4 regions of the Halanaerobium hydrogeniformans genome follow, and region 4 is predicted to be linked to each of the others. Evidence: riboswitches for the same ligand, from Rfam matches in the RefSeq annotation. Region 4 holds a riboswitch; each other region holds the start of a gene.
What was found. Region 4 has a riboswitch for cobalamin ahead of HALSA_RS06855 (TonB-dependent receptor plug domain-containing protein). Riboswitches for the same ligand answer to the same signal wherever they lie in the genome.
Positions count from the first base shown of each region.

Region 1: it holds a riboswitch for cobalamin, as region 4 does, so the genes downstream of both, HALSA_RS12695 (ribonucleoside triphosphate reductase) here and HALSA_RS06855 (TonB-dependent receptor plug domain-containing protein) in region 4, are expected to answer to the same signal.
Region 2: it holds a riboswitch for cobalamin, as region 4 does, so the genes downstream of both, HALSA_RS01375 (alcohol dehydrogenase catalytic domain-containing protein) here and HALSA_RS06855 (TonB-dependent receptor plug domain-containing protein) in region 4, are expected to answer to the same signal.
Region 3: it holds a riboswitch for cobalamin, as region 4 does, so the genes downstream of both, HALSA_RS11305 (cobyric acid synthase) here and HALSA_RS06855 (TonB-dependent receptor plug domain-containing protein) in region 4, are expected to answer to the same signal.

Region 1 covers NC_014654.1:2,450,927-2,458,280, forward strand. The annotation lists gene HALSA_RS11455 (alpha-amylase domain-containing protein) at 1-356, opposite strand, end outside; gene HALSA_RS11460 (cold shock domain-containing protein) at 558-758, opposite strand; partial or broken gene nrdD (anaerobic ribonucleoside-triphosphate reductase) at 868-990, opposite strand; gene HALSA_RS11470 (anaerobic ribonucleoside-triphosphate reductase activating protein) at 1,075-1,767, opposite strand; gene HALSA_RS12695 (ribonucleoside triphosphate reductase) at 1,773-5,003, opposite strand; cobalamin riboswitch at 5,192-5,379, opposite strand; gene HALSA_RS11480 (DUF445 family protein) at 5,498-7,354, opposite strand, start outside.
Region 2 covers NC_014654.1:320,222-327,575, forward strand. The annotation lists gene HALSA_RS12570 (HD domain-containing phosphohydrolase) at 1-218, shown strand, start outside; gene HALSA_RS01345 (hypothetical protein) at 359-556, shown strand; gene HALSA_RS12575 (hypothetical protein) at 540-662, shown strand; gene HALSA_RS01350 (RNA 2'-phosphotransferase) at 693-1,238, shown strand; gene cobC (alpha-ribazole phosphatase) at 1,349-1,969, shown strand; gene HALSA_RS01360 (branched-chain amino acid aminotransferase) at 1,984-3,009, shown strand; gene HALSA_RS01365 (hypothetical protein) at 3,049-3,378, shown strand; gene aroC (chorismate synthase) at 3,381-4,478, shown strand; cobalamin riboswitch at 4,574-4,805, shown strand; gene HALSA_RS01375 (alcohol dehydrogenase catalytic domain-containing protein) at 4,905-5,954, shown strand; gene trpD (anthranilate phosphoribosyltransferase) at 5,954-7,066, shown strand; gene HALSA_RS01385 (hypothetical protein) at 7,079-7,282, shown strand.
Region 3 covers NC_014654.1:2,419,703-2,427,056, reverse strand. The annotation lists gene HALSA_RS11325 (ABC transporter ATP-binding protein) at 1-500, shown strand, start outside; gene tsaA (tRNA (N6-threonylcarbamoyladenosine(37)-N6)-methyltransferase TrmO) at 527-1,612, shown strand; gene cobC (alpha-ribazole phosphatase) at 1,634-2,248, shown strand; gene HALSA_RS13080 (hypothetical protein) at 2,673-3,128, opposite strand; cobalamin riboswitch at 3,489-3,684, shown strand; gene HALSA_RS11305 (cobyric acid synthase) at 3,943-5,499, shown strand; gene HALSA_RS11300 (cobyric acid synthase) at 5,502-7,025, shown strand; gene HALSA_RS11295 (cob(I)yrinic acid a,c-diamide adenosyltransferase) at 7,079-7,354, shown strand, end outside.
Region 4 covers NC_014654.1:1,524,710-1,532,063, forward strand. The annotation lists gene HALSA_RS06835 (SIMPL domain-containing protein) at 1-580, opposite strand, end outside; gene HALSA_RS06840 (ExbD/TolR family protein) at 729-1,127, opposite strand; gene HALSA_RS06845 (MotA/TolQ/ExbB proton channel family protein) at 1,129-1,746, opposite strand; gene HALSA_RS06850 (energy transducer TonB) at 1,761-2,849, opposite strand; gene HALSA_RS06855 (TonB-dependent receptor plug domain-containing protein) at 2,875-4,659, opposite strand; cobalamin riboswitch at 4,803-4,981, opposite strand; gene HALSA_RS06860 (YraN family protein) at 5,214-5,579, shown strand; gene HALSA_RS06865 (YifB family Mg chelatase-like AAA ATPase) at 5,598-7,136, shown strand; gene HALSA_RS06870 (QueT transporter family protein) at 7,137-7,354, opposite strand, start outside.

The DNA.
Region 1 (7,354 bases), 930 kb from region 4:
TCAGCACCTAATCTATGGTTTAAAACAGCATCATATAATATTTTTAAATCATTTTTGTGAAGTTCTGCTATTGCTAACTCTAATTCTTCTTTAGTCCCATATTTTGTTCTGACACTTCCTTTTTGGTTAAATTCACCTAAGTCCCATAAGTCATAAGTTCCATAACCAACATCATACTGGCCAGCTGCCCCTTTATTTGCCGGGGGAAGCCAGACAAAATCAAATTGTGATCTTTTAATTTCTTCAGCACTATCAGCAATAAGAATCCATAAATCATTTTCTTCTGGGTACTGCTCAGCATATTCTTCAGTTCCCATTTCCCAGTAAAAAGCCTGTAAAATTATTGGGTTTTGCATTATTTAGCCTCCTAAATTTTGGCTGTGTTATATTTCTTTTATTAAAATTTTAAATATTTGGATATTTTTATTTTATCATATATATAGAAAAAATAAATTAAATTGAGCAAAAAAAAGAAAAACCCTCTAAAAAAGAGGGTTGATTTAATAAGCCCCGACTATAATGTCGGGGCAGGTTGTCAGTTTATACAGTTTTAAACTCTATAACTTTACAACGTTTTCAGCTTGTGGACCACGATCGCCTTCAACGATTTCAAATTCTACTTCTTGTTCATCTTCTAGAGTTTTGAAACCTTCGTCCTCAATAGCTGAGAAGTGTACAAATACATCGTCTCCATCTTCTCTTTCAATAAAACCATAACCTTTTTTCGCGTCAAACCATTTTACTTTTCCTGTGTAAATCATATTAATTTATTCCTCCTAATGTTAATTCTATATGGGTTAATCATAATTATAATCGACCCATTGCTGAAATTATACCATAAGCAAAATTGTATTTCAAGCGAAAAAATTAACTGCTTTTTTCTTCACTCTCAAAAGTTTGCCTATCTTTAAACTCCTCCTTTTTCCCCCTGTTCCACTCTGATACAGGTGAAAGATAACCTACAACCCTTGAATAAACCTCGCATTTTTGTTTTTTAGCCATTATTAGCCTCCTTTTATTGGTAAAGTTACATCAAATCCAAATATTTCACTTCTATGGTTAGTTAAGGTTTTTTTAGTTTCTAATTCTAACCACCGATAAATATTTTTCAGCTATTTTTTTAAAGTTCTTTAATTCAGCAGGAGAAAAAGATCTTCTATTTTTAAGTTTTGGGTCTAAAGTGTTGACTGCTTTAAAATTTTGAATATAATATCTATCTGCCCCCTGAATGATTTTAGCTATTTTTTCAATTTCTCTTTTATCATGCCAACCTGGAACAACAGTTGTTCTAAATTCATAGTTGACGTTAGAGTTTAAGATCAAAGAAAAAGTCTTCTTTAGTTCAGGTACTATTTTTTCTGAACTTAAATCAGAATATTTATTCCAGCTCTGTTTAATATCAACTGCCAGATAATCTATTAAATCTTCTTTAATTAATTCTGCAATTGTTCTTTGGTTACTGCCATTACTGTCCAGTTTGATTTTTAAATTATGTTTTCTTTTTATTTTTTTAATAAAATTCTTTAAATCAGGCTGTAAAGTTGGCTCACCACCACTAATTACAACTCCGTCTATCAACCCTTGTCTTTTATCTAAAAAATCAAAGAAAATTTCTTCAGGCATATTTTCTTTTTCTGCTTTATTATTGATTAGCTGACTGTTATGGCAATATCCACATTTAAAATTACATCCCCTTGTAAAAACAACTGCAGAAATCAGATCTGGATAATCAATCAGTGAGGTTTTTTTTAACCCAGCCAGTTTCAATTTTATCAAGCCTCCTGCTCAGATTCAGATTCTGCTTCACATTTGGGACAGTAATAATGTTCTCCTGCTAAATATCCATGTACTGGACAAATACTAAAAGTTGGGGTTATTGTATAATATGGAAGTTGAAAATTCTCGGCAATTCTTTTAACCAATTTTTTGGTGCTTTTTATTGATGGCATTTTTTCCCCTAAAAATCCATGTAACACTGTATTATGAATAAAAACTAGAGTGTTTTTACCTGCTAAATAATTATGATTCAGCTGGGTTGTAAGGTCATAAAATTGATTATCTTCAACGTCAATTTTAGTAATCTCTTCGACCATTACAACAGGTAATTGACGTTTTATTTTTTGAGCAAGTCTATCATTTGACTGTTCAACTTCGTTATTTTGAATTTTTCTTTCTAAGAAATCAAAATGAGGAATTGTTATACTGTAATGATTTTTCTTTTGCTTTTCACAAAGACTTTTTTGAATCATAATCCCAGCCATTGTGAAAATTTCCAGAATATCATCTGCCATTTTTTCTGAACAGCTTTCATATCGGGCACTGCCATTAACTGGATCTACTTCTCCTCTTCCATCTATCAGACCAAAAAGTAAGCTATAGACATTTTTTTGTGTCAACTGTTCTGTAATTGTTTTAGAAATACCTTTATTTCTTTCTTTTGCTCCTTCATTAAATCCATAATCAAAAAGGAATTTAACCGCTTTTTCTTCTTTTGTAGTTAAGTGATATCCATTATTATTTTTTCTATAATTTATAATTTCACTATCTGCATCAAAATATTTTTCCATGATTTGTAGAACTTTTAAGATTATTTTTTTGTCATCAGCAAAAATATTTATTTGATATTTATTACTTCTGTTTTCAGCTTGAGAAGTTGATTTACAAAGGCTAATTACACCTCGATCATAAAAATAGCCTAAAAACCACATCAAATCTTGATCCAATTTAGAATAAATATCCGGGTAAATGTTATAGTGATTTTGTAATATATAATCTCCCTTTTTTAACTGATCTGCTCTTTTTTCTGTAATCTTATATTTTTTATCTAGGTTTTCTCCACTTAAAAATAATTTATTGTCGATATCTTTAACTAAGATTTCATTATCATCTGCAGATTTTAAATTTGCTAAAGCTACCTTTTTTTCTGTTATAGGCTCCAACACAAAAAATGGATGCCAGTCACTTGTAGTAATATCAAGATCTTTTTCAGCTTTAATTCTAATTTTATCATGTCTGCTAACATCTATGGCAACTGCATCAGTAATTAAATCCCATTCTGATCTATGATACTCTTCATTATAACTTAAGGCCATAATAGGCTTTAAATTTTCATAATTTTTAACGATCTCTTCTATTTTCATTAATCCTTTATCAGTTAAAACCTTATTTCCTTTCTCAATACAGCCTCCTGTATATTTAGACTGCAGTTCATCCTGTAATTCAAGGGCAGTAAATATATCATCTGTCAAATTTACAGGTAACTGAGTAGAGTTTGTATAATAAGGATCTGCACCTTCGTTAATTACCCTGTCCTCATTTGCAGAAATAATGCTGTCACCAAATTTTTCTTTATCAAGTCTGGCAAACCTATATGCTGTTCCCTCAGCAGGAGTAGCTTCTAGATTATATAAATTATCAGTTTTTTCCTGATATTCCTGTAGTTTATCCCGCATTGCATCCATCACTTCTAAAGCAAACTTTTGTCCATCCTGGGAAGCTATATCTTTATCCATAAAATTAAGTAGAGCCTCATTCATTCCATTTAATCCTATTGTGTTGAAATGATTTTTCCAGTATTCATCAAAACGTTTTTTAACATCTCTTAAATAAAATTTAGAATATGGATATAACCCCTGTTCTGTAAGATTTTCAAGTACTTTTCTTTTGATTTCAAGACTGTCTTTAGAAATATCCATTAATCTATAGACACGATTGATAAAATCAGCTTTATCTGCCGCCAAATATCCAATTCTTGGCATATTTAAAGTAACCACTCCTATACTTCCTGTCATAGGATTAGCGCCAAATAAACCTCCCCCTCTTTTGCGCAGCTCTTTATTGTCAAGACGTAATCGACAACACATAGAACGAGCATCTTCGGGATTCATATCTGAATTGATAAAGTTGGAAAAATAGGGAATTCCAAATTTTGCAGTCATCTCCCAAACGGGATCAAGCACCGGATTATTCCAATCAAAATCATCTGTAATATTATAGGTAGGAATAGGGAAAGAAAACATTCTGCCTTTTGCATCACCATCCATCATCACTTCCGCAAAAGCACGGTTAAACTTATCCATTTCCTCCTGGAATTCTCCGTATGTTTTTGATTTATATTCTCCTCCTATAATTACTGACTGTTCTTTTAAATAATTAGGTACTTCAAGATCCATAGTAATATTTGTAAAAGGAGTCTGAAATCCAACCCGGGTAGGGACGTTCATATTGAATAAAAATTCCTGCATTATTTGTTTAACTTCTTCATAATTAAGATTATCATAAGCGATAAATGGTGCCAGATAGGTGTCAAAATTTGAAAAAGCCATTGCCCCTGCAGCCTCGCCCTGGAGCGTATAATAAAAATTTGTGATTTGGCCTAAAGCTGTCTGAAGATGCCTGGGTGGAGAACTTTCAATTTTTGTTGGTACACCTCGAAAACCTGTCCGTAAAAGATCTTCTAAATCCCATCCACAGCAATAGACACTCAGGTTTCCTAAATCATGAACATGCAAATCACCGTCTTTATGTAATTTCTCTATTTCATCTGAATAAATTTGCTGCAACCAGTACTGACCTGTTACCTCTGAAGCAATAAAATTATTTAAGCCCTGCAGAGAATAGCTCATATTAGAATTTTCATTAACTTTCCAGTCACTTCGATCTAAATAATTATCCATAATATTTACAGCATCTGCAAATAGTTTTTTGGTATCACGAAGTTTAGAGTGCTGCTCTCGATAAAGTATGTATGCTTTTGCAACATCGGCATAACCTTTTTCTATTAATACTTTTTCTACTAGATCTTGAATTTGTTCAACCTCAACTATCCCGCCATCTTTGAAAAATATTTTAAGATAAGAAATAACTTCTGAACAAATTTCATCTCCAATTTTATCATTATTGCTTTCTACAGCTTCTGCTGCTTTAATTACTGCAGCTTTAATTTTATCAGAATTAAAATCTACTTTTTTGCCGTTTCTCTTTTTTACATATTTTAAGGCCATCCTTATATCCCCCTATTTATAAAATAAACATTTGTTTACAATGACTGTAATATTTACTTATTCTTGACAGAATTAATATTTCCTGCGTCAAAAACAAAAAAGAAAATCCCTTCCGAAAAATATCGCAAGGGAGTCATAAGAGCAAAACTGAATTTAATTATCTTTCACCCCTCTCATATCCCGTGAGTATCTGGTGATTAAATATGGCAGGTCTTCCGGCTTGGTTTGCAAAGCAGACCCTCTTCCCGGTTTCCCAGTGAGATAACAGTCTTTTTTTAAACCTTACGGCGGCGGGACCGCAGAGGACTTTAACCTCTTTCCCATTTTAATGCAATTATTAATTTTCGTTTTAAACACCAAAACAATAATTACAACCTATATTTAATAATATTAAATTTTTAATTGTTAGTAATTTCCTAAAATTTCTTCCAACTTATCTATATCTTATAATATTTGTTATCTAAAAAGCAAATTAAGTTTGCTTTTTTAAAAAATTATAAGATAAATGACCTTAACAATAATTGAAGTACACCAAAAATTCCTCCAAACCATCCATATTGTTTTAATTGATTAAAATAATGGCCGGCAAAACTATTAAAAGTGCTTTCAATTTCAGCAGGATCCATTTTTCTTATTTCAGCAGAAGTTAATTCTTTTAATTCTAAGCTCTCAACAATTTTTTCAGAATTAACAATTAAACTATCTATTCCACTCTGCAAAAATAGTTCTAATAAATAATTTAAACTTTCTCTGTCCATTTCCTTTTGTAAATGACTTATGAAATCAGACACTAAAGCTATTGTTTCTTCAGCTATGCTTTCGAGCGTTTCTTCTTTTTCCAAAATTGCACTCAAGTTATCTATAATTTCATTTATTGATTGAGATGATATAAAATTTCTTTCTGCAAAATTTAAATTCTCAGTAAAATTAAGCCATGTTTTTTCTGCTTTTACAAATTGATTATTATTAATCAGGTATTTAAATTGATTTTTTATTTTTTGATCTGAAAAAATATTTTTTAGATCAACTAAAAGTTTTAATTTTTGTTCAAGGCTGAATTGATTTTTTATAAATTTTTCTAATTCAATTTTGTTTACTTCAAAATTAAAATTAAATAGCTCTTTTTCTTCACCTTTAAGCAAAGCTTGACTAAGTTTTTCTATTTCAGTCTCATTTAAAAATATAAATGTATTTAAAAAATCTTCACCTTTAGCAGAATTAAAGAAATAAGTTGCTGAAGATGAAAAATCAAAGCTGCTTAAACTCTCAAAGCTTTTCTGCTCGAGATCTTTTAGATAGCTTTCTAAATCATTTTTTATATTTTCATCTTCTTCTGCAAAGAATGCTGGCAAATAATGATTAAAAATTCTTTTCCCAACTGCATCAATAAAGCCATCCAAATCAGCCATTAATATTGCTCCAGAGATAAGAGTGTTTTTAAGAATCCCACCTTTTTTAGCTTTCTCAAACTCTATTAACTCATCTTTTTTAAATTTTAGTTTCTGCAAAATATTCTCTTCCTCTTTATATAAAAACTCTGTGGCTGTTCCAAAGAGATCATCTTTATTTTCTTGTAAATAAGAAAAAATAAGATCATTTAAATCTAGCTTTAAATCAGTTCCAAAAAGTTGTGGGACAAGATATTTGGCAAAAGGAAAAATCTTTTTATCACTGATAATTTCTTTAAAACGATGAGAGCTTAAACTCAAAGTATATTCCCCTGCCAAAGCAGTAGATACTTTCTCTAATGAAAAAATATCCTGTCCTATCTGAGCAGTGGAAAAATTAATATTTTCTTCCTTTTTATTTAAGAATTCAAGGCTTTTTTCCTCTAAACTGATAATTTTAATTTCATTTTCTAGAACATTAGCAAGCTTTGTATTGATATATTTTTGCAAATCTGCGTTTCCTTTGGCTTTAGGAATTTGCTCAAGCGAAAAATTAATTAACTGTTCTGCTATTAAACTATCCTTGTTTTTTAACAGGCTGAACAAAAGCCGATAATCCTGCTCTTTAAAATACTGCAATCCTTTATCGGTTATTTTAGCCCTATTATTTTCTAACAATTCTGCAGCAGAGTTTGCCTTAAGAAGTTCTTTTTCTACAAAAGATCCCATAGAATCAGCAAATCTATTTCTATTTTTAGCCACTACTCCTGGGGTAAAAGGCATTTTAAAAGAAGCAATATATTTTTCCTGATAGGGGTTAAAAATCATCCAAATAGCTAATACATTTGTCAACCAACCAACTCCACCATATAAAACAGCAGAAGATACATAATCAACCCAAACTGGAGATGCAGCCATCAAAGCAGCCTCAACACCTGTTAGGTTGAATATCATTCCAGCTGC
Region 2 (7,354 bases), 1.2 Mb from region 4:
CAGACGCCTGGGATGCTATGTTATCTAAAAGAGCCTATCGTCAGTCATTAAGTTTTGAAGAGGCATTAGGGGAAATAAAAAAGAACAAAGAAACCCAATTTTCTCCTCAAGTCGTAGATGCATTTGTGAAAATTCTTGAAGATGATAAAATCGAAACTCTTCAACAAGATGTTTTAGATAATGCAATTAATAAATCTAAAAATAGTGTTTTCTTTTAAAAAGCAGAAGTTGGTATATTAAGCTTGGATGAAAGATCCAATATAATTAGGGCAGATAATTATTCTATTATTCATCAAAATAAAGAGATTAAAGTCATTTTTGCTATTTACATTTTATGTTTAGAGATATTATAATAATATTGAAATATCAGAATAAATTTGAAGAAGATTTTATCTGGATTTCTGCCTGGATATTAGGGAATAAGCTGGTTAAAGACAAAATATGTGATGAAGAAATAGAACAAAAAATATTTGATGGATATGGAAGTTTAAAAAACAATAAAATAACAGAAGCTTTTGGTTCCTGGCTTAAGTCAGTTCATGGAAATAATTTCTGATCCTGACCATGAAGATCATGAGATGATGACTGAGTGGGCTGAGAGTCAGGGTTTTAAAGAATATGACTCTGAGCAAATAAAAAAGAATTTAAGATTTTATCTATAATATTAGAAATTGTTAAGGAGTGGTAGCAGGATGGATAAAATAAAACTATCAAAAACGCTTTCCTATATTCTTCGCCACCATCCAGAATCATTTGATTTGAAATTGGCTGCTGATGCTTCAGTAGAAACAGATGAGCTTTTAAATTCTCTAAAAAATAAATTTAAAAAAATAACTAAAGACGACCTGATCAAAGTGGTAGAAGCTGATCCTAAAGGTCGTTTTAGCTTTTTAGATGAGCAAAAAAGGATTAGAGCAAACTATGGTCACAGTATAGAAGGTGTCAATCCAGAATATGAGGCGGTTAAACCACCTGAGTTCCTTTATCATGGCACAACACCTGAGGCGAAAAATAAGATCTTAGCTGAAGGAATTAAACCGATGGGTAGAAATTATGTCCATCTAAGCGTAAATATTAAAGAGGCAAAAAAGGTTGCTCAGAGAAGAACAAATAATGAGCTAATATTTAAAATCAGGGCCTTAAAAGCCTATCAAGCTGGACAGGAGTTTTACAAAACTGCTGAAAATATATATTTGACCGATCAGATTGCTGCAAAATACCTCTTTTTTATAAAATAATAAATGGAGATAGCAAAGGTTAATATATTTTTTTATAGAATATGTTTTATATAGCAGATTTTTGTGAAATAGATTAATCTTAAAAAGTAAAAGGCAGGAAGGTGAAAAAAATGGCCACAAAAACAGAACTTCTGCTCATCAGACATGGTGAAACAGACTACAACAAAAACTCTATTATCCAGGGCCAGACGGATACAGAGCTTAATGAAAGCGGCATCATAAAAGCTGAAGAAACAGCTGAATTCCTAAAAAATTATGAATTTGATCATATTTACAGCAGTGATCTTAAGCGGGCTAAAAAGACTGCATCATTTATTGCAGATAAGCTTGAGCTTGAGATCAAAGAAAGTAAAAAGATAAGAGAAATAGATTTTGGTGATTGGGAGGGCTTAAAACTCGAAGAAATAGTTGATCAATATCCTGATGATATGGAAGCCTGGAGAATTGATCCGCTGAACAATGGAGCACCTGGAGGAGAGAATATCACCCAGTTTGCAGCCAGAATAAAATCTTTTTTTGATCAGCTTTTAGAAAAACACAGGGGAGAAAAACTGATAGTTGTCACCCATGGTGGTGTGATAAAATTATATTTGCGAGAAGTTTTAGCAGTACAATCTAAAAGTTTTAAACAGTTTCAGGTAGATAATACATCGCTTACCGAAATTAAATTTTATGATGATGATGCTATTTTAAGCAAACTGAACTACGTGGTTGGAGAAAATTTTAAATAAGGAGCGAACTATCCATGAAAAAGAAAGAACTAGATTGGGAAAAACTTGGCTTTGATTACCGAGAAATTGATAAAAGATATGTAGCTAACTATAGTGACGGAAAATGGGAAAATGGTACTTTAAGCTCTAAGTCAGATATTGTAATTAATGAAAGTGCAGGTGTTTTACAGTACTGTCAGCAGGTATTTGAAGGATTAAAGGCCTTTACTACTAAAGATGGAAGTATTGTTACATTCAGGCCTGATTTAAATGCGGAGCGGATGATGGATTCTGCAGAAGTACTGCAGATACCACCTTTCCCCAAAGAAAAGTTTTTGGAGGCGGTTGATCTGGTTGTAGAGGCTAATGCTGAATGGGTTCCACCCTATGGAACAGGGGCAGCATTATATCTACGTCCCTTTATTTTTGCTTCAAAACCTGTGATCAGTATTGAGCCTGCTGAAGGATATCAATTCAGGCTTTTTGGAACTCCAGTTGGCCCCTATTTTAAAGGAGGAGTCAATCCTTTAACCCTCTGTGTAAGTGAATATGATAGAGCAGCTCCCAGGGGTACAGGTAATATAAAAGCAGGCTTAAATTATGCTATGAGCTTAAGGGCCCATATTGAAGCACATGAAAATGGTTTTGATGAAAATATGTATTTAGATGCTGAAACTAGAACATTTGTCGAAGAAACAGGTGGAGCTAACTTCATCTTTGTAACAAAGGATAAGGAGATTGTTACACCAAAGTCAGAAACTATTCTTCCTTCCATAACAAAGAGATCAATCCTTTATATAGCTGAAAATAGGCTTGGTCTAAAGGTAAGCGAGCGGCCTGTAAAGTTCGAAGAATTAGAGGAATTTGCAGAATGTGGAGTTTGTGGTACTGCAGCAGTTATCTCACCGGTCGGAAAAGTGGTTAATGAGGATAAAGAGATCACCTTCCCAAGTGGTATGGAAGAAATGGGAGAGGTTACTAAAAAGCTCTATGATACACTAACTCAAATCCAGTTGGGAGATATTGAAGCACCTGAAGGCTGGATCAGGAAGATTGTTTAAGCAGAGATATTAAAATAATGATGCTAAAAGGAGAAAAAGATGCAGAATTATAGTAAAGATTTAAAAAAAGAAATCAGGCAACTAGCAAAAATAGCCCACAAAAGGGAACTGGAAAATGAACTTTCAGATCTGCAGGAGAAATTTAAAGAATGGGAAGATAAAAAAATGAATGTCTTTGAATTAGACCATGAGATCTACATCTATCATGTCAAAATCTCGAGGGCTATTTTCAAACGCTATAATAATGACGGCCAACTAGATATGGTAGTAGCTTCTGCAGTGGCAAGGGGTATTATTGAAATTGAAGAACTGAGTGAAAAACTTCTTGATAGTCTTAAGGCTATCATAAATAGATTTGGTGGTGTTTAAAGATGTCAGGTTCAGTATTAGGTGATTTGTTTAAAATTTCAACCTGGGGTGAATCTCATGGCAAAGGCCTTGGTGTAGTTATAGATGGCTGTCCCGCCGGCCTGGAATTGAATGAAGAAGATATACAGTCTGATTTAGATAGGAGAAAACCCGGGCAATCTCCTTTTACAACCCCAAGAAAAGAAGGAGATAAGGTAGAAATCTTATCAGGGGTATTCAAAGCTAAAACAACAGGCACCCCGATTTCTCTTATAATATATAATAAAAATCAGCGTTCCAAAGATTACACAAAGCTTAAAGATGTTTATCGACCCGGACACTCTGATTATAGCTATGATCTAAAATATGGTTTTAGAGATTACCGGGGTAGTGGTCGGGCTTCAGGCAGAGAAACAGCAGCCAGGGTAGCAGCAGGAGCTGTTGCCAGGAAAGTGCTGGCGGAACTGGGAGTTAAAATCAGGGCATATACTGCCTCTATAGGTCCGGTGAAGATCGATCCCGAGAACACAAAGATTGAAACCAGGCTGGATAATTTTCTCTATATGCCTGATCAGAAAGCCGCCAAAAAAGCCGAAAAATACTTAACAGAGCTGATGGAAGATAATAATTCCTCAGGTGGAACCATTGAATGCAGGGTTGAAAACATTCCAGAGGGACTGGGAGAGCCTGTTTTTGATAAAAGTGATGCTCTACTGGCCAGGGCAATCATGTCGATTGGAGCGGTAAAAGGTGTTGAGATTGGGAGTGGTTTTAAAGCTGCTGAGATGACAGGTCATCAGCACAATGACTTTTATCAGTACGATGAGGATCAAGAAATAAGCAAGCTGACGAACAATGCCGGTGGTACTTTAGGTGGGATAACTGATGGTAGTGAAATAGTTTTAAGAGCTGCGGTTAAAGCTACTCCGTCAATAGAGAAAACACAATCGACGGTCAACAAAGCTGGAGAAAATATTGAATTGAATATCCACGGTCGTCATGATCCGGTAATAGTACCGAGAGCTGTTGTTGTGGTGGAAGCTATGACAGCTTTGACCCTGGTTGATTTACTTTTAAAACAGATGACAACTAGACTGGAATATATTAAAAAGGTCTTTTAGAATCTCAACTTAATTGCTAGAAATTATTTAAAAGTTGTTGTAATAGTTTTTAAATTATGATAATATTTTTTTAGATTAGGAATTTTTGATTAAAAATTAAATATAATTAAATGGGTGAGCGGTTAATTCAAAAAGAAAATTTTTAAGTTGACTGCTTTAAAAGGGAAATCTGCATGAGTTAAAGCTGAGTGCTGCTTGTGACAGTGCGGTCCCGCCACTGTAAGCGATAAAAGGGTCTTTCAATTACCACTTGATTATTAAAATAATCGGGGAAGGTGAAAGGTTAAGGTCGTGAGCCAGGAAACCTGCCTATTTAATCTGCAGTTTATTTAAATTGCTAGTGAATTATGGAAAAGTTCACAGCTCCTTAAGGGAGTTGTGGACTTTTTTTGATTTTAATAACTAAACTAGATGAGGAGGCCAATTATGCAGGCAGCAATATTAAACGAAAAAAAACAATTAGAACTAAGAGATCTGCCCAGACCAAAAATTGTACCAGGTGGTGTTTTAATTAAAGTAGTGGCAAGTGGACTCTGCGGTGCTGATTTAAAAATGATCGATAAAGGCCATAAAGCACTCACTTACCCCAGAGTTTTAGGCCATGAGATCACAGGGATTATAGTTGAAAGTGAAACTAAAGAATTTAATAAAGGAGATAGAGTTCAAATAGCACCAGGTATAGTCTGTGGGGAATGTTATTTTTGTCAGCAGGGGATTACAAACCACTGTCAGGAGATTGAGATCTTTGGATTTACTGTAGATGGTGGTTTTAGGGAGTACATAGCTATTCCAGAGAAAGCCATCAAAGCTGGAGTTTTAAATATAATTCCTGATAACTTAAGTTTTTCTGAAGCGGTTTTTGCCGAACCATTAGCCTGCTGTATTAATGGATTGGAACTGGCTCAATTTACTGAAAATGAGAGTGTTTTAATAATTGGAGCAGGTCCTATCGGTTGTTTAAAGGCAATGCTGGCTAAAAGTTATGGGGCAAAAAAGATAATCCTAGCCGATAAATTAGCTAAACGGCTGGACTTTGCAGCTTCTCTAGAGCTTGATTCTTTGATTAATGTTGAAGAAAAGGCATGGCATGATATCGTAAATAAAGCGACTGATGGCCGGGGGGTTGATTTGATAGTTTTGGCATCAAGTCATGTAAGTGTTGATCATTCTTTAACAGGATTATTAAATAAGCGGGGTAAGATCTTATTGTTTTCGGGTTTTGCTGATGGCAAAGAAAACTTAGAGATCGATGGCAACTTATTTCATTATGGTGAAATGGCTTTAATTGGAGCTTATGGCTGTACTGTTAAACAGAATAAAAAAGCTTTAAAGCTGATGGCTAAGCAAAAAATAGCAGTAAAAAAATTGATAACAGATCAAATTTCATTAAACGAAATTTTTAAAGGTGTAGAAAAAGCAAGAAATAAAGAAACAATCAAAGTTATCATCAAAGAAAATGAAGGAGGAAATGGATGATGAATGAAGTAGTAAACAGCAAGCAGTTTGGCCAAAGTATAAGTGGATTAATCGAAGGAAAGGATTTTTCCCGAGCAGAGATGGAAGGACTTTTTACTCAAGTGCTTTTAGACCAACAATCAGAAATGCAGCAGGGAGCTTTTTTAGCTGCATTAAAAGCAAAGGGAGAAACGGTAGAGGAAATAGCTGGAAGCTGGGATGCAATCTATAATTTAGATACCATCAAATTAACTCCTCAGCTGGAACAGCCTTTAGTAGAAAATTGTGGGACAGGAATGGATAAGCTAAATACTTTTAATATCAGTACTGCTGCCTCAATCGTTGCAGCAGCTGGAGGTGTAAACATGGCCCGGCATGGTTCAAGAGCGATCACTTCTAACTGTGGTACAATCGATATTTTAGAAGAATTAGGGGTTGGAGTTGAGTGTGCCCCAGAACTTATAGTAAAAAGCATCGAAGAAGTTGGAATTGGAGTCTTAAATGGTATGGACTCTAAAATACACCCTACGGCTTTAGGCAGGATACTTGCCAGAATTTCCTTTGGCACAACTTTAAATATTGCAGCTTCTTTAGCGAACCCTGTTTATCCGAAATATGGGGTTCGGGGAGTATACAGCAGAGAGCTATTAAAACCGGTAGCAAAAGTCATGCACAAAATAGGTTATAAAAAGGCCATAGTAGTTCATGGTTTAGCAGAAGATGGAATAAGCGGGATGGATGAAGCCTCAACTCTGGGCAGAAATCATCTGGTTGAAATTGATGAAACAGGTCAGCTCAAAGAGTACTCCATTGATCCACGAAGTCTGGGGATAGAAAAAGCAAGTAGCAAAGATATTCTTCCCTGCCAGGATAGGCAAAGTGAGGCTTTAGAGCTGATTAAAGTATTAAAAGGTGGGGGAGAAAAGGCCCGCTCAGATATTATAGCCCTCAATACAGCTCTGATCTTTTATCTAATGGATTATCATGATCAGCTTAAAACTGCCTATGAGGCAGCCAAAGAGATCATTAACTCAGGTAAAGCAATTAATAAGCTTAAAAAATGGGTTCAGGTGCAGAATTCAGAGCCTGAAAAGGGATTAAAAAAGCTGGATAGATTATTGGCAAAAATCTAAAGGAGGTAAATAATGCAGCTCTATGCTCTAAAATCTGAACAGGGTTATTTAAAAGCTGACAAAAAAGATGGTTATCAACTCGTTAATTTAAATAAAGCTTCAGTGTTTTCCAGTCAGCATTCTAAAAAATTAATTGAGCTACAAGAAAAAGCTAAGCACGATAAGCTAGCTAATTTGAGATTAGTAGAATTAGAGATCAGAGAAAAAGAACTTTAAGCTATTAAATAAATGTAGTTTAACTCAGTGTTAAATATTGAAATTGTAAAAAGCTTAATTTAATTTTTTCTG
Region 3 (7,354 bases), 890 kb from region 4:
TTCCTCTTACTGTTTTTGAAACTATTTTGATGGGAAGAAAATCTCACAGCAGCTGGAGGGCCAGTCAAAAAGATAAAGAAATTACTGCTGAAGTAATAGCTAAACTTGGTTTAGGTGATTTTTCCTGTACAAATATAAATAATTTAAGTGGAGGTCAAAAGCAAAAAGTTTTTATAGGTCGGATGATGGCCCAACAGGCTGATCTTATTTTATTGGATGAACCTACCAATAATCTGGATTTAAAACATCAACTTGAAATTTTTGAGCTTATTCAAAATGAGGTTGATAAAGGCAAAACTGCAATAGTTACCATGCATGATCTTTCTCTTGTAAGCCGTTTTAGTGATAGAATTATTATGCTTAAAGATGGAGAAATCTATTCTGATGGTGATAAAAGTTCTTTATCTGCTGCCAAAATACATTCTGTTTATGGAGTAGAAGTTAGTCTTAAAGAACACAATGGCAGTCATGTTATAATACCAGAAAGAGTAGTTGTTTAATATTAATAAATAAAGGGTGGTGTAGAGTGAATTTAACAGAGATTGCAAAAGTTAAAAGTAAATATAAAGAACCGATTGGGCCTGATAAAATGAAAAAAACCGAAAGTATTATTGAAGTGAAAGAAGAATTTGAAGATGGGCTATATGGAATTGAGGAACATGAATATCTGCAGGTTTTATTCTATTTTCACAAATCAGAGGGATATGACTTGATCAGTAAAAGAAGAATTGGGGGAGAAAAAGGACTTTTTGCTTCTCGAAGTCCTCGCCGAGCAAGTGGGATTGGAATTACCACTGTAGAACTATTAAAAAGAGAAGGGAATAAACTATATGTATATGGACTTGATGCTATAGATGGAACCCCGGTGGTAGATATTAAGCCTTATGCTTCTTTTATGGATGAAGCCTCTATATCACTTCAGAAAAATAATCCTCGCTATAAAATAGAGAAAATGATAAGATATCAGAATATAGATGAGCTTTTATTAAAAGCAGGGGAATTTCATGGTCATTATTGTCCTTTTCTGGCCCTGGGAGTTTTGGCAGCAGCTGATGCTTTAAAAAGAATGCAAAAAGCTGATGCAGGAATGGAAAAATTACTTGCAGTTGTAGAAACAAATAGCTGTTTTAGTGATGGTATACAAGTTGTCAGTGGAGCAACTTTTGCTAATAATGCTTTAATCTACAGAGATCTTGGTAAAACAGCAGTAACTTTTGTCAGCCGAGAGGGTGGAAATCTCCGCTATTATCTTAAAAATGATAAATTTTTAGAAAAAGATTATACTGAAGCAAAAGAACTTTTTGAAAAAGTTGTTGCTAGAAGAGAAGGCAGCAGAGCTGAAGAAAAGAAGTTAAAAGAACTATGGAAAAAAATAGCTTTTGAAATAATTGAAGAAGATATAGCAAAATATTTTAAAGTAGAAAGAGATATTGAAATTGAAGTTCCTGATTATGCGCCAATTTTTGAAGATAAATACTGTCAGGAATGTGGAGAAAAAATCATGGCAGTAAAAGCAGTAGAAAAAGAGAATCAGGATTATTGTAAAAAGTGTGCTCAGGCAGAATATATACAGCTTGATGGAAGTGGTTTAACTGTAAAAAAATTTGATTAAGCTGAGCAAAGGGTGAAAATAGTGGCAACAAAAATGCTTTTAATTAGACATGGAGAAACAGATTGGAACAAAGAATTGATTTTTCAAGGGCATAGCGATACAGAATTAAACGAAAAAGGTATAAAAAATGCTAAGAAAAATGCAGAATTGTTAAAAGATCTCAACTATGATTATATTTATTGTAGTGATCTAAAAAGGGCAAAAGATACAGCTGGTTTTATCGCAGATAAGCTGAATAAAAAAATAATTGAAAGTAAAGAAATCCGCGAATTAGATTTTGGTAAATGGGAAGGACTTGACTTTAAATCAATAGAAGAGAAATATCCTGATGAATTTAAGGCCTGGCAAGAAGATTTTTTAAAAAATAATCCTCCTGGAGGAGAAAAGATAAGTGATTTTACTGAGAGAGTAAATCGCTTTTTTAAAAGTGTTTTAAAAAAACACAGGGATAAAAAAATTATTGTAGTAACCCATGGTGGAGTTATTAAAACTTATTTAACAGAAATAATGGCAGTACCAAAAAAGAGATTCTGGCAGTTTCAGATTGAGAATAATTCTCTGACAGAAATTAAATTTACTGGAGAAGTAGCTGTTTTGACAAAGCTAAATCTTTTATACTCTAATAATTTTAAGTGAACCTCTCCACCTAAATCAAAACCAAGATTTGCATCAAAAGAGATACTAGCTTCGCGTCGGATGGAGCTTCTAACTGCTTCATATAGATTAAAGTTCAACCTATATTACTAGGTCAGTTTACAAGATGTTTGGCTTTTAAGTTTTGCTCCTAATAGTTTAGGATACCCTTAATCTTGAAGGATTGTCCACAAATCCATTATCTCTCGCCTCTTTGATAGGTCTGAGAATACATTTATCGTTATGATATTTACGAAGTATATTAAAGCTACCATTCTGATCAGCATTAATTAATAGGCCCTCGTTAGTTTTAAAGAGACCTCTAGTAATTCTTCTGGATTTATCATAGTTACTTTTATTTATTTTTTCCAGATCTACTGAACAGCGGCCAAATCGAATACGGTCATACTAAAGCTTTCCTTGCGTATTATAAATTAAAAGCTTTAGTGACCTTCACATTATATTTAGATTGTATCTTTTTAGATAAGGATAAGAGTAATTTGTTATCTTTAATTCTAATAGCCAGATTGGTAAAAATTATTTCACAGGGATTACTGTTCATATGTTTAAAATTAGGTGATCCTGGCTGACCCTTATATTTTTGAGGATTCTTTTTATAATCTTTGAGAGAATTAAAAAAACTTTTCCAGTCCTGAGCTAACTGCTTTAATGCCTGCTGTCTGTTATGGGAGTGAAGGTAGTCATTATGCCAGTTATTTTTATATCTAGTTTCTAATTCAGTATAGACAGCTTTTACATCTTTATTATTTTTAATCTGATAATTGACTGTATTATATAATTTAGAGCAATGCCAGGCTAATTCATTAATTATTACTAATTGCTTATGGCTTAATTTAGGCTTGAATTTAAATGATAATCGCATTGATTTTTCACCTCCATCCTACTATAATTATATCATACATATGTTTGCTTGTAAAAGAAAAAATGGAGGTTTGATTTTTATGGATAGAGACTTAAATAACAATTATCATTCTGTTTATAGTCTACAATATCATTATTGTATCTTCTGGTGGTGCTACTATTGAGACAATTAAAAAGTATATTGAAAATCAGAATAAATAGCCAATTCATCTCCACCTAATGCATAGCTTGGATGGAGTTTTCTTGGCAGTTTTAAATAAATTTGATTTTTTTTGCAGGATATTTATTAAAAGCATTGAATAAAGTAAAATAGATAACAATAATTTTTCTAATAATATTTCTACTAGTATATCAAAAAATCAAATATAATAATACATCAAGGTGCTTTCAGTTACGGCTGAAAGAGAATAGGGAAACAGGTGAAAAACCTGTACGGGCCCGCCACTGTAACTGACAGATTAAATTTAAATACATCCACTCAGTATTTACTGGGGAAGGATATAAATTTAATTGTTAATGTCAGGAGTCAGGAGACCTGCCTTTTGTATTTCTATCTAATCCTCGGGAAACAGGAATTAATAGTGCTCATAAAGTTTAATTATAAGCATTTTATTTTCTTTGCAAATCATATTTTTTATGATTAGCTATCATTTTACTCAACCTTAGGGTTGAGTTTTTTTATTTTTCTCTTAGTTTTTAGAAAATTTCCATAATGTATGACTCTAATTTTATCTAAATTGCTTGGTAATTCACTTAAATAAAGGTGAAAGATTTAACAAATCTTATTATAAGTATAGCTAAAGGAGAAGATTGTTGTGAAAAACAGAGCAGGTACAATAATGATCCAAGCTACTTCCTCAGATGCTGGTAAAAGCCTTTTTGCAGCAGCTTTATGCAGGATTTTTAATCGGAAGGGAATAAAAACTACTCCTTTTAAAGCCTGGAATATGTCGCTTAATTCATATGTGACAAAAAACGGAGGAGAAATAGGTATTGCCCAGGCACTGCAGGCTGAAGCTGCCGGGCGGGAGCCTGAGGTAGATATGCAGCCAATTTTGATCAAAGCCATGGGTGATGGCCAGACCCAGGTTATAATCAGAGGAAAAGCAGATAAAAATATTTATTACTCTCAAGGAAAAGAAGATTATAGAGAAATTTTTGCAGAAACGATCACAAATTCTCTGCAGAAATTGAGCCGGGAAAATGAGCTTATAATTATTGAGGGAGCTGGTAGTCCTGCTGAAATAAACCGCAGTGGCCCAGATTTTGCAAATATGTTTACAGCAAAAATCTATAATTCTCCTGTCCTGTTGATCAGCAATATTGATCGAGGTGGAGCACTTGCTTCCCTGGTAGGAACTTTAAAGCTTCTTTCTGAAAAAGAAAAAAAATTAGTCAAAGGACTTTTAATAAATAAATTTAGAGGAGATTTTGAGCTCTTAAAACCCGCTCTTGGCTTTTTAAAAGAATATACTGGCAAAGAAGTTCTTGGTGTAATTCCTTATCTAAAAGATTTGAATCTTCCTGAAGAAGATTCAGCATCTCTTAAAAAAATAAATCAAAAAAATAGTAATGATAAGATAAAAATTGGAATAATAAGGCTGCCTCATATTTCTAATTTCAGTGATTTTAATAGTTTGAAAATGGAAGCTGATGTTTACTTAGAATATATAGCAAAACCCCAAAAATTAAATAGTTTTGATTTGATTATTGTACCTGGTACTAAAACAACTACTAAAGATTTAGATTTTTTAAAGAGTTCAGGCTTAGCTAAAGAGATAAGGCTTGCTGCCAAGGCAGGTACACTGATTATGGGTATTTGTGGAGGCTTCCAAATGCTTGGCCGCAATCTTTATGATAAACAGCAGACAGAAGGTGGCAGCAAAAAAATGGAAGGTTTAAATTTGCTTCCTATTGAGACAGAATTTTTAGCAAGTAAAACAACCCACCAGGTTGAAGCAGTTTTGAATAAGAATTTAGAAAAAACAGATTTTTTCTCTAGTTTTGATTTCAATGAAAAATTAAAGGGTTATGAGATTCATATGGGAATCACAAAATATTTAGAAAAGAGCAAGCCATTATTTGAGCTGCAGAAACGCTCTGGAGAAAAATTAAAAATAATGGATGGTGCTTTTGCTATTGAAAGCAACTGTTTTGGTAGTTATCTGCATGGTCTGTTTGACAATGATGGTTTTCGCAGATCTTTAATTAATTATTTAAAAGATAAGAAGAATCTTTTTTTAGATCAAGCAAATACAGGTTCTCAAAATTCTTATCAAGAAAACCTACAGAAAGAACTTGAAAGGCTAGCAGATGTTGTGGAAAGCAAGGTAGATGTAGATAAACTTTTAGAATTAAGCAAAAGGAGTTAATTATGACAGCAGCGATTATGTTTCAGGGTACAGCCTCAGATGCCGGGAAAAGTATAATTACAGCAGCAGCCTGTAGAGTTTTGGCTCAGGATGGATATCTTGTGGCACCATTTAAATCACAGAATATGTCTTTAAATTCCTGGATTACAAAAGATGCTAAAGAAATAGCGGTTGCCCAGGCAGTCCAGGCAGAAGCTGCTCAGGTTGAGCCAATTGTAGAGATGAGTCCAATTCTTTTAAAGCCAAATGCAGATAATAATTCACAGGTAATATTGCAGGGAAAACTATATAAAAACATGAATGCAGCCGATTATTTTGCCTCTAAGGATAAATTGCTTGAGATAATAAAAGAATCCCTAACTGTATTAAAGAATAATTATAAGGTGATAGTACTTGAAGGTGGTGGGAACCCTGCCGAAGTGAACTTAAGAGATAAAGATCTGGTTAACATGAAGGCTGCTGAACTTGCAGAGTCTCCTGTGATTTTAATTGCAGATATTGATAAGGGAGGAGTTTTTGCTTCTGTTATTGGAACTCTTGAACTCCTAACTGAAGAAGAAAGGGCGAGAGTCAAAGGGATTATAATTAACAAATTTAGAGGTGATCCTAAAAAGTTTGAAGATGGAGTAAAACTTATTGAAGAACACACTTCTAAGCAGGTACTTGGTGTCTTGCCATATTTAGAAGATCTAGATCTTCCGGCTGAAGATAGCCTAGAAAACAATGTTTTTAACAGTGCAAATGATCAGCTTGATATTGTAGTGGTTGCCTATCCTCAGATGTCTAATTTTACTGATTTCGATTATTTTAAGGCTGAAAAAGGAGTGCAGCTCCGCTATATCAGAAGGGTAGAAGAAATTGCTGACCCTGATTTAATCATTTTACCTGGGAGCAAAACAACTATTAAAGATTTGAAATATCTTTACAGCTCAAAAATGGCTGATAAAATAAAGGAACTTGCCGGAAAAGGTAAAGATATAATCGGGATCTGTGGTGGCTATCAGATGCTTGGTAAAGAAATTAGAGATCCTGAAAATTTTGAAATAAGTTCAAGGAGTATAAAAGCTTTGAATCTGCTTAATATTAAAACAGTGTTAGCAGCAGAAAAAGTGACAAATCAGATAACAGCTAGTTCAGCAAAGAATTTGCCTTTCGAAACTGATTTTGTCTTTAAAAATCTAAGTGGGTTTGAAATTCATCAGGGTAGAACTATCAGAGATTCTAATGTTAAACCTGTTTTTAGACTTCAGCGAAAAATGAAAGATTTTGAATCAAAAAGCCAGTCTGATGGTGCGATTAATGAAAAAGGTAATATTTGGGGTACATATATTCATGATATTTTCAAAAATGATGAATTTAGAAAAGCTTTAATAATCTATCTTTTTAAAAAGAAAGGCTTAAGTCGTCCTGAGGGTGATAACAAAAGCGCCTTAGAAATTAGAGAAGAAAATTATAATTATCTGGCAGATATGTTTAGAAAATATATTGATATGGAATCATTTTATAAAATAATCTTTGAGAACTAAAAGCATTTGAGAGAATTTATTTCTGCCTGCAATGCCCCAAGGAGGATCAATTTATGAAAGCTATGGTACATGTTTATACTGGATGTGGGAAAGGCAAAACAACAGCTGCCTTAGGCTTAGCTCTTAGAGCAATAGGAGCTGATAAAAAGGTGTTTGTTGCCCAGTTCGTTAAAGGAATGCAGTACAGTGAATTAAAAAGTATATCAAAAATTGAAAACATTGGTTTAAAACAGTACGGCCATAATTATTTTATAAAAGGAAAGAGTTCAAAGAAAGATAAAACAGCAGCTAGACAGGGTTTAAAAGAAGTAGAAGAACTACTAGAAAAA
Region 4 (7,354 bases):
AATTTTGAGCAATAAAGGCTGATTTACTTTTCAGACTGTCTAAAGCCATTGCAGTTACTTCATCAAGGGCAGCCTCATTGTTTCTTAACCTATAATCTAAACTTACCACCCTATTTGCTCCTGCTTCAAGCAATCTGCCTAATAATACCGGCAGTTCTTCTAAGTGTTCAGTTCTAAATTTTAATTGGTTAGAAACTCTGTAATATGTTACTCTTTCTTCATCTTCGTAGCGAGTAAATGGATAAACCCTAAAATATTGAGTTTCTAAACTTTCAAGATCTTCCTCTTCTAAAATATCCATTAGAGCACTTACAATTTCATTGTTTTCTCTAACAGCCACTGATTGTTCCTGGTCTTCATTTTCAAAACCGAGCACTACATCAACTATTTCTGGATCAAATTCTTTTTGTTGAGAAATACTTAAACTTGTTGTTATATAGTCTTCCTCTACCCTTTCTTCTACCACTTCTTCTGGAGCAACAACCTCATCATTAGTATTAAAATACAAACCGTTGATAACCAAAACCGAAAGCAGTATTAAAGCTAAAAAAACTAAAAATAAACCAGCATTTCTGTTCATTAAAACCCCTCCATCTTTCTCTTATTTTAAGATTTAAAACTTTAAAAAATATTTAATATTATAATTCCTCTTATTAGATATAATTCTAATAATAAGATTAAATCCCTTTTTTATTAGCAAAATAAATAAAAAAAGATGAGCTGCAAACTCACCTTCTTTCCCTTAAGCTAAATGATATCTGCTCAAAGTTATTTTGCTTTAACTCTTCAATCAGGGCAACCAAATTTTCAAAATCAGTTTTACGATCTGCATAGATCTTAACCGATTTATCTTCTCGTTCTCCTATATCTCTAAACAGTAATTCTAATTGACCAGGATTATATTCAACTTCCTGATAATATATTTTATTGTCTTCACTTAAAAATATATTTATCTGTTCACCATCAGCTGTCTGACCTATACTGCTGTCAGGAACAGTTATATTGTAGATCGCCTCTTCCCCCTGTAAGGTAGAAGAAACTAAAAAGAAAATCAAAAGCAAGAAAACTATATCTATCATAGGAGCTAAACCCAAAGACCCATCTCGATTTTTAGGCTTATATTTCACTTTAATCAATCTCCTTTTTATAACCATTATAAAGCAGGTTTTTGGTTTCTAAGCGCAAATTATCCATTTGATTAACAAGTTTATCAATTTTAGAATAAAAATAGTGATAAAATGCTAAAGCTGGTAAAGAAATAACCAGACCTGCCGCAGTTGTAAATAATGCTTCTGAAATACCAACTGCCATCTGTTCAGGACTTCCACCAATACCAAGTACCTGAAAGGTGTTAATCATTCCACTTACAGTACCTAATAAACCTAAAGTAGGTGATGCCTGAGCTAAAAAGTTTAATAAACCAAGACCTCTTTCTAATTCTGGTAATTTATCTACTTCTTCTGCATCCATAAAAAGCTGAAACTGCTCTTTGTTGACCGGTTTTTTAGAAAGAACTGCATTATATATTTGAGCGGTAATACCTTTGTTTTTGACAATTAAATTATCTTCATCAGCCTGATCATTATAGAATTCTTTAATATCTCTTAAATATTTGGTTTTTTTAATGCTTCTGTATTTAAGAAAATATATTATAGATCTCTCAAATACCATAAAAATAACTAAAAATGCAGATAGTAATAAGGGATATGCTATAATACCTGCTTTATTTATAAACTCTCCAATCATTATGATTCCTCCATTTAATCGAGTTCGAATCGAATTGGTAGTGTGATTCTTACACTTACAAATTGATCATCCAATTTTGCAGCTTCAAATTCCCATTCTTTAACTGCACTCAAAGCAGCCTGATCAAAAGCATCATAACCAGAACTGTCATGTATTTCAAACTCACTTGTCTTACCATCCTGGTCTATTTTAAGACTTAAGATAACCCTGCCTTCAATATTTCTTCTTCTCATTTGAGGGGGATATTCAGGTGCTCTATGATTTCTTATTGATGGTCTATCTATTCCAGAATGACCATTTTCACGTAGATCATATATTTCATCTTCTCCACTGTCTGTATCATCAGAGCCACCATTCTCAATTTGTTCTTCTGCAGGCTGAGAACTTTCAACTTCTTCACTTTCTCTGTTAACAATTTCGTCTACAACCTCATTTTCCTCATCATCAGCATCATCATTATTATTTCTTAATTCAGCCAGATAGCTGTCTAAATCAAATGAATCATCTTCACTTTCTTCTGGCTCTTCTACTTCATTTTGATTTAAAACCCATTCTGGAAGCTGTTCTTCTTCACTTTCATTTAATTCTTCTTCTACCTCAACCTCTGCTTCTTCTACAACTTCTACCTCTTCAAGCTCTTCAGGCTCTTCTTCTATTTCTTCTTCGATTTCAACTACTTCCTCAACTTCTGGCTTTTCTTCAACTTCCTCAATTTCTTCTTCGGGTTCTTCTTCGATTTCAGGTCTTTCTTCCACTTCTTCAGGCTCTTCAGCTAATTCTTCTTCAGTTTCTTCATATTGAGTCTCTGTTTCTCTATCTGGCTCAGGTTCAACTTCTTCACTTACTTCTGCCTCAGAAGTACTATCTTCCTGAGCAATCTCTTCCTCTAAAGCAGAATCACTATCCTCTGCTGCCTCAGAACCACCTTCTTCTTCAAATAGCTCTGCTGCATCAGATAATAATAATTCTATTTCTACCTCTTCCCTCTCAACTACCTGAATATCATTGGCTAGAAGCCTGAATGGGCAGGCTTCTAGCAGAAAGAGCATGGATAATGATAATATGAAACTTAATACAAAAACAAACTTATCTTCTTTTTTCATCTTATCATCACCCTTTCAAATTTATTTAGAATGAAGTTCCTAAACTTAACATAAAGTTACGACCAGGCATATCTAAAGGACTGACTACTTGATAATCCCTATCCAATAAGTTATTTATTGAGAATGTCATATTAAAATCTCTTTCTCTTATTTCTAATGGTCTGCTAAATCTAGAATCTAAGACAAAATAGCTTGGCATATCTAATCGACCAGCAACCAATCTACCATCTAAGGAAATTCTATTAACTTGATCATTATAATTTAGGCTAAGTTTTGCATTATGATATGGTTGATTAGCTAAACGATTATCATTTTGATCTCTAGCATCTAAATAAGTATAGTTTAATTTTGTGTTAATATTTTCTGCTAATTTTCTATCAAGTCCTAATTCTATTCCCTTAAATTCAGAAGTACCTTCTATATTTATTCTGGTATTAATTCCATTATCTTCAAAACTAGTGATTAAATTATCAACTTTTCTTTGAAACAAACTTAATTGACCTGAAGTATTTTGAAAGTTAAATCTTAAACCTATCTCATAATTATCACTAGTTTCTGCCTTTAAATCAGGATTACCCTCAAAGCCAGGAAAAAACCAATCAGGATTAGGAGGATAAGTACCATATAAATCATCAAAAGTAGGAGCTCTAAAAGCCTGAGCTGCAGAAGCAACCAGACTGTAATTATCACTCAACTTATAATTTGCTCCAATCTGCGGGCTTAATTCAGAACCATATTCTTCATGATCATCATAGCGAGCCCCAATTTTTAAGTTAAGCTGATCATTAATTCCCCAGTCATCTTGAATATATAAAGCTTTATTGGTATTTTTTTGTTGACCTCCAATGATATCTGTACTCTCAACATCATCTTCCTTTATCTCAAAGCCATAATTTAAAATGTGATTATCAAAATAATTAGTATTATTTATATTTAAACCAGTTTGGTATCTTTCATGTTTGGAACCGTCACTAGGATATAATCTTTCCTGATAATTTCTAAAAACACTAACAGATGTATCTCTATTTTCTTTTTGAGTATTCCATTTCAAATTAAGATTTTGAAAATGATCATCTTGAACACTGCCACCAATTATTTTATCAGAAGTATTATCCTCAAATGTAAAAGTTAAATCAGAATGATTACTGAGCTGATAATTTAATCTGGCGAATACAGTTTCCTGTTCTAATTTTTCTCCATCTTCAAGACCATCAGAATCTCTATTTAAATATGATAAATATACTCCCAAATCATCAAATCTCTGTGAATGTGAAAGTTCATAAGTAAAATTATTATAAGAACCATAGTTCAAAGAAACTCTAGTTTGTGGTTCAACTTCTATATCTTTAGTAATAATATTAACTACTCCACCCATGGCATTTGCACCATAAATTACTGAAGCAGGCCCTTTGATAACCTCTATTCTTTCAATATTATTGGTAGGTATTAAACCTAAATCAAAACCACCATTTTGGGGTTCATTGATCGGCTGACCATCTAATAAAATTAAAACTTGACTTGCACTGGCTCCTCTAATATTTACCTGTTTAGCTCCTGCTGGACCACCAAAATCAGTTATAGAAACTCCTGTATATGTATTTAATAGATCAGCTACATTTTGAGAATTGCTCTGTGCTATATCCTCCTGGCTGATAACTTCAATACTTACTGGAGTATCCATAATTGCCTCTTCATATCTACTTGCTGTGACTACTACTTCATCTAGATCAATGACATCTTCTTGCGCACCAACTGGTATAACAAAAATTAATAATGCTGCAAGCAAAACTAAAACTGCCCTTTTTAACATTTACTATTCCTCCTTGTTTTTTTGTTATGCTTACAGCCACCTAAGACAAAAAAAAGCTATTTCCAAAGCAAAAGACACCCAGGTACATTGAGGGTGTCTTCGTGCGAAAAATACATAGCCCACAACCAATCCTGTCTCGAAGATGGCTGTTTTCCCTTTAGGCAGGTCTCCTGACTTTATAGCTTTAGTGATTTACCTTCCCCAAACCCATTTCTGAGTGGTATTAAATCACCATACTAGTTAACAGTGGCGGACCCGTTCAGGAATTTCACCTGATTCCCTATTATCTTCTGAATGAAGCACCTAAAAAGAGAACATTATTTGATTGTATTAAACTCTATTTATTATCTTCTTTATTTAAGGCTAAAATCCTCTAAAAAAATCTATTGTATATTTGTTTTTTTGTGTGAATTTTTTGTTATTTTCAATTTATCAATTTTATTTTACAGCAATTTTGAATATTTTTTGCTTATATTTTAATTATTTTGCAATAAAAAGAAGGTATTACTATATATTTACATAATTATATAATATATCTATTAGGAGGTGTTTTAATGGCTTTACATAATCAGATCGGAGAACTTGGTGAAGATATTGCAGCAAAGCATTTAAAAAACAAAGGTTATTTGATTATAGAGAGAAATTACAGGAATAATTTTGGCGAAATTGATATTATTGCTCAAAAAGATGATTACACTATTTTCATAGAAGTCAAAAGCAGAACCTCAGAAGATTACCTCTATTTGGCGGAAAATCTTTATTATACTCAAATTGAACATTTAAAAAATACTGCTTCATACTATTTTTTAGAGAATGACAAAGAAATTGATAACATTCGCTTTGATTTAATTGCCATTAAAATTAATAAAATAGATAAAACTGCTGATGAGCTCAAACATTTTAAAAATATCATTGATTGATTATCTGGAGGTATAAAAATGTATTCTTTTGTCCATTCTGCTGTTATAAGTGGTGTTAAGGCAGAAATAGTGAGAGTAGAAATTGATATCTCTCGTGGTCTGCCGGGTTTCCATATTGTCGGTTTAGCAGGAAAGACTGTTAAAGAATCAGCTAAAAGGGTCCGTTCAGCTATTATAAATTCAGGTTTTGAATGGCCGATCAAAAAGATAACGGTTAATCTTGCTCCAGGTAATATTCAAAAATATGGATCCCACTTTGATCTTGCTATTGCTGCTGTACTTTTAGAATGTTCTGGTCAGATAAAGATAAAAAATAGGGAAAAGAAAATCTTTGCTGGAGAATTAAATCTAAATGGAGATTTAAATAAGGTTAAAGGTGTGCTGGCGATGTTGATCGAAGCAGAAAAAAATAATATTAAAGAGGCAGTTTTAGCTGCTGAAAATCAAAAAGAAACTGAATTAATAGAGAATATAGACAGCTATTTTCTTTATAATTTAAGTCAATTAACTGATTTGATCAAAGTTAAAAATAATAATTTTTTTACGCGGGATATTGAAGAAAAAAATAGAGTTAATAGAAAGGATAATTATTTTGAGCTTAATTTTATCAGGGGCCAGCACAATGCAAAAAGAGCTCTAATTACTGCAGCTGCAGGAGGGCATAATCTACTTTTTGTAGGTCCACCAGGTTGTGGTAAAACCATTCTGGCAGCTTCGATTGTGAAACTTTTAAGACCTCTTTCCAGTCAAGAACTTTTAGAAACTGCTTCGATTTACAGTGTCAGCGATAATTTAGAAAAATTAAATTTTAAAAAAAGATACAGACCATTTGTTGCTCCACATCATTCAATTACCTCAGCCGCTTTGATCGGTGGTGGTAGAATACCTGTACCAGGTGAGATTTCACTGGCACACAATGGAGTTCTTTTCTTGGATGAACTACCTGAATTTAAAGCTGCAGTTTTAGCCAATTTACGTGAACCTTTAGAAAGAAAAAAGATCAAAATAGCCAGAAACAATGGCAGCTATATTTTCCCGGCAAATTTTCAGTTGATTGCAGCTATGAACCCCTGCCCCTGTGGTTATGCAGGAGTGAAAAACAAAAGCTGTAGCTGTTCAGAAAGAGATATAATTAAATATCAACAAAAATTATCAGGACCTCTTTTAGATAGAATTGATTTGCAGATAGAAGTACCTCCCTTAGAAAGTGAAGAAATACTTTTAAAAAGCAGTCAGACTAAATTGATTAATTATCAGGAGAAAATAAAAAATGCCCGCATTATGCAGGCTCAAAGATATAAAAATAGTAGACTAAAAAATAATTCAGAATTAGAATTAAAAGATATTGAAAAATACTGTAGTTTAAAAAGATCTGCTCAAAAAATATTAAAAGATGCCGTTAAAAAAATTAATTTGTCCATGCGGGGCTATATTCGTTTAATGCGGGTCAGCAGAACAATTGCCGATCTAAAAAGCCATCATAACATCAAAAAAGAAGATCTGATCGAAGCAATTGATTTTCGCTGGCTGGCAGAAAACTCTAAAATGTTGTATTAATCAATCATAGTATTTTTTTAAATATTTTACCATCGGATAACCTAAAAGTACAATTACCAATGTCTGGCTAACTCCAATCTGCAGTACGGTTAACCAATACGGTAATGAAAATAATAAGTGCAGATAAATACTAATTAAAAATGCATTAAAGACTATTGGACTTAAATAGGCAATTATACTGTCTCGATATTTATAAGTTACATAAGCTGCTAAAAGGG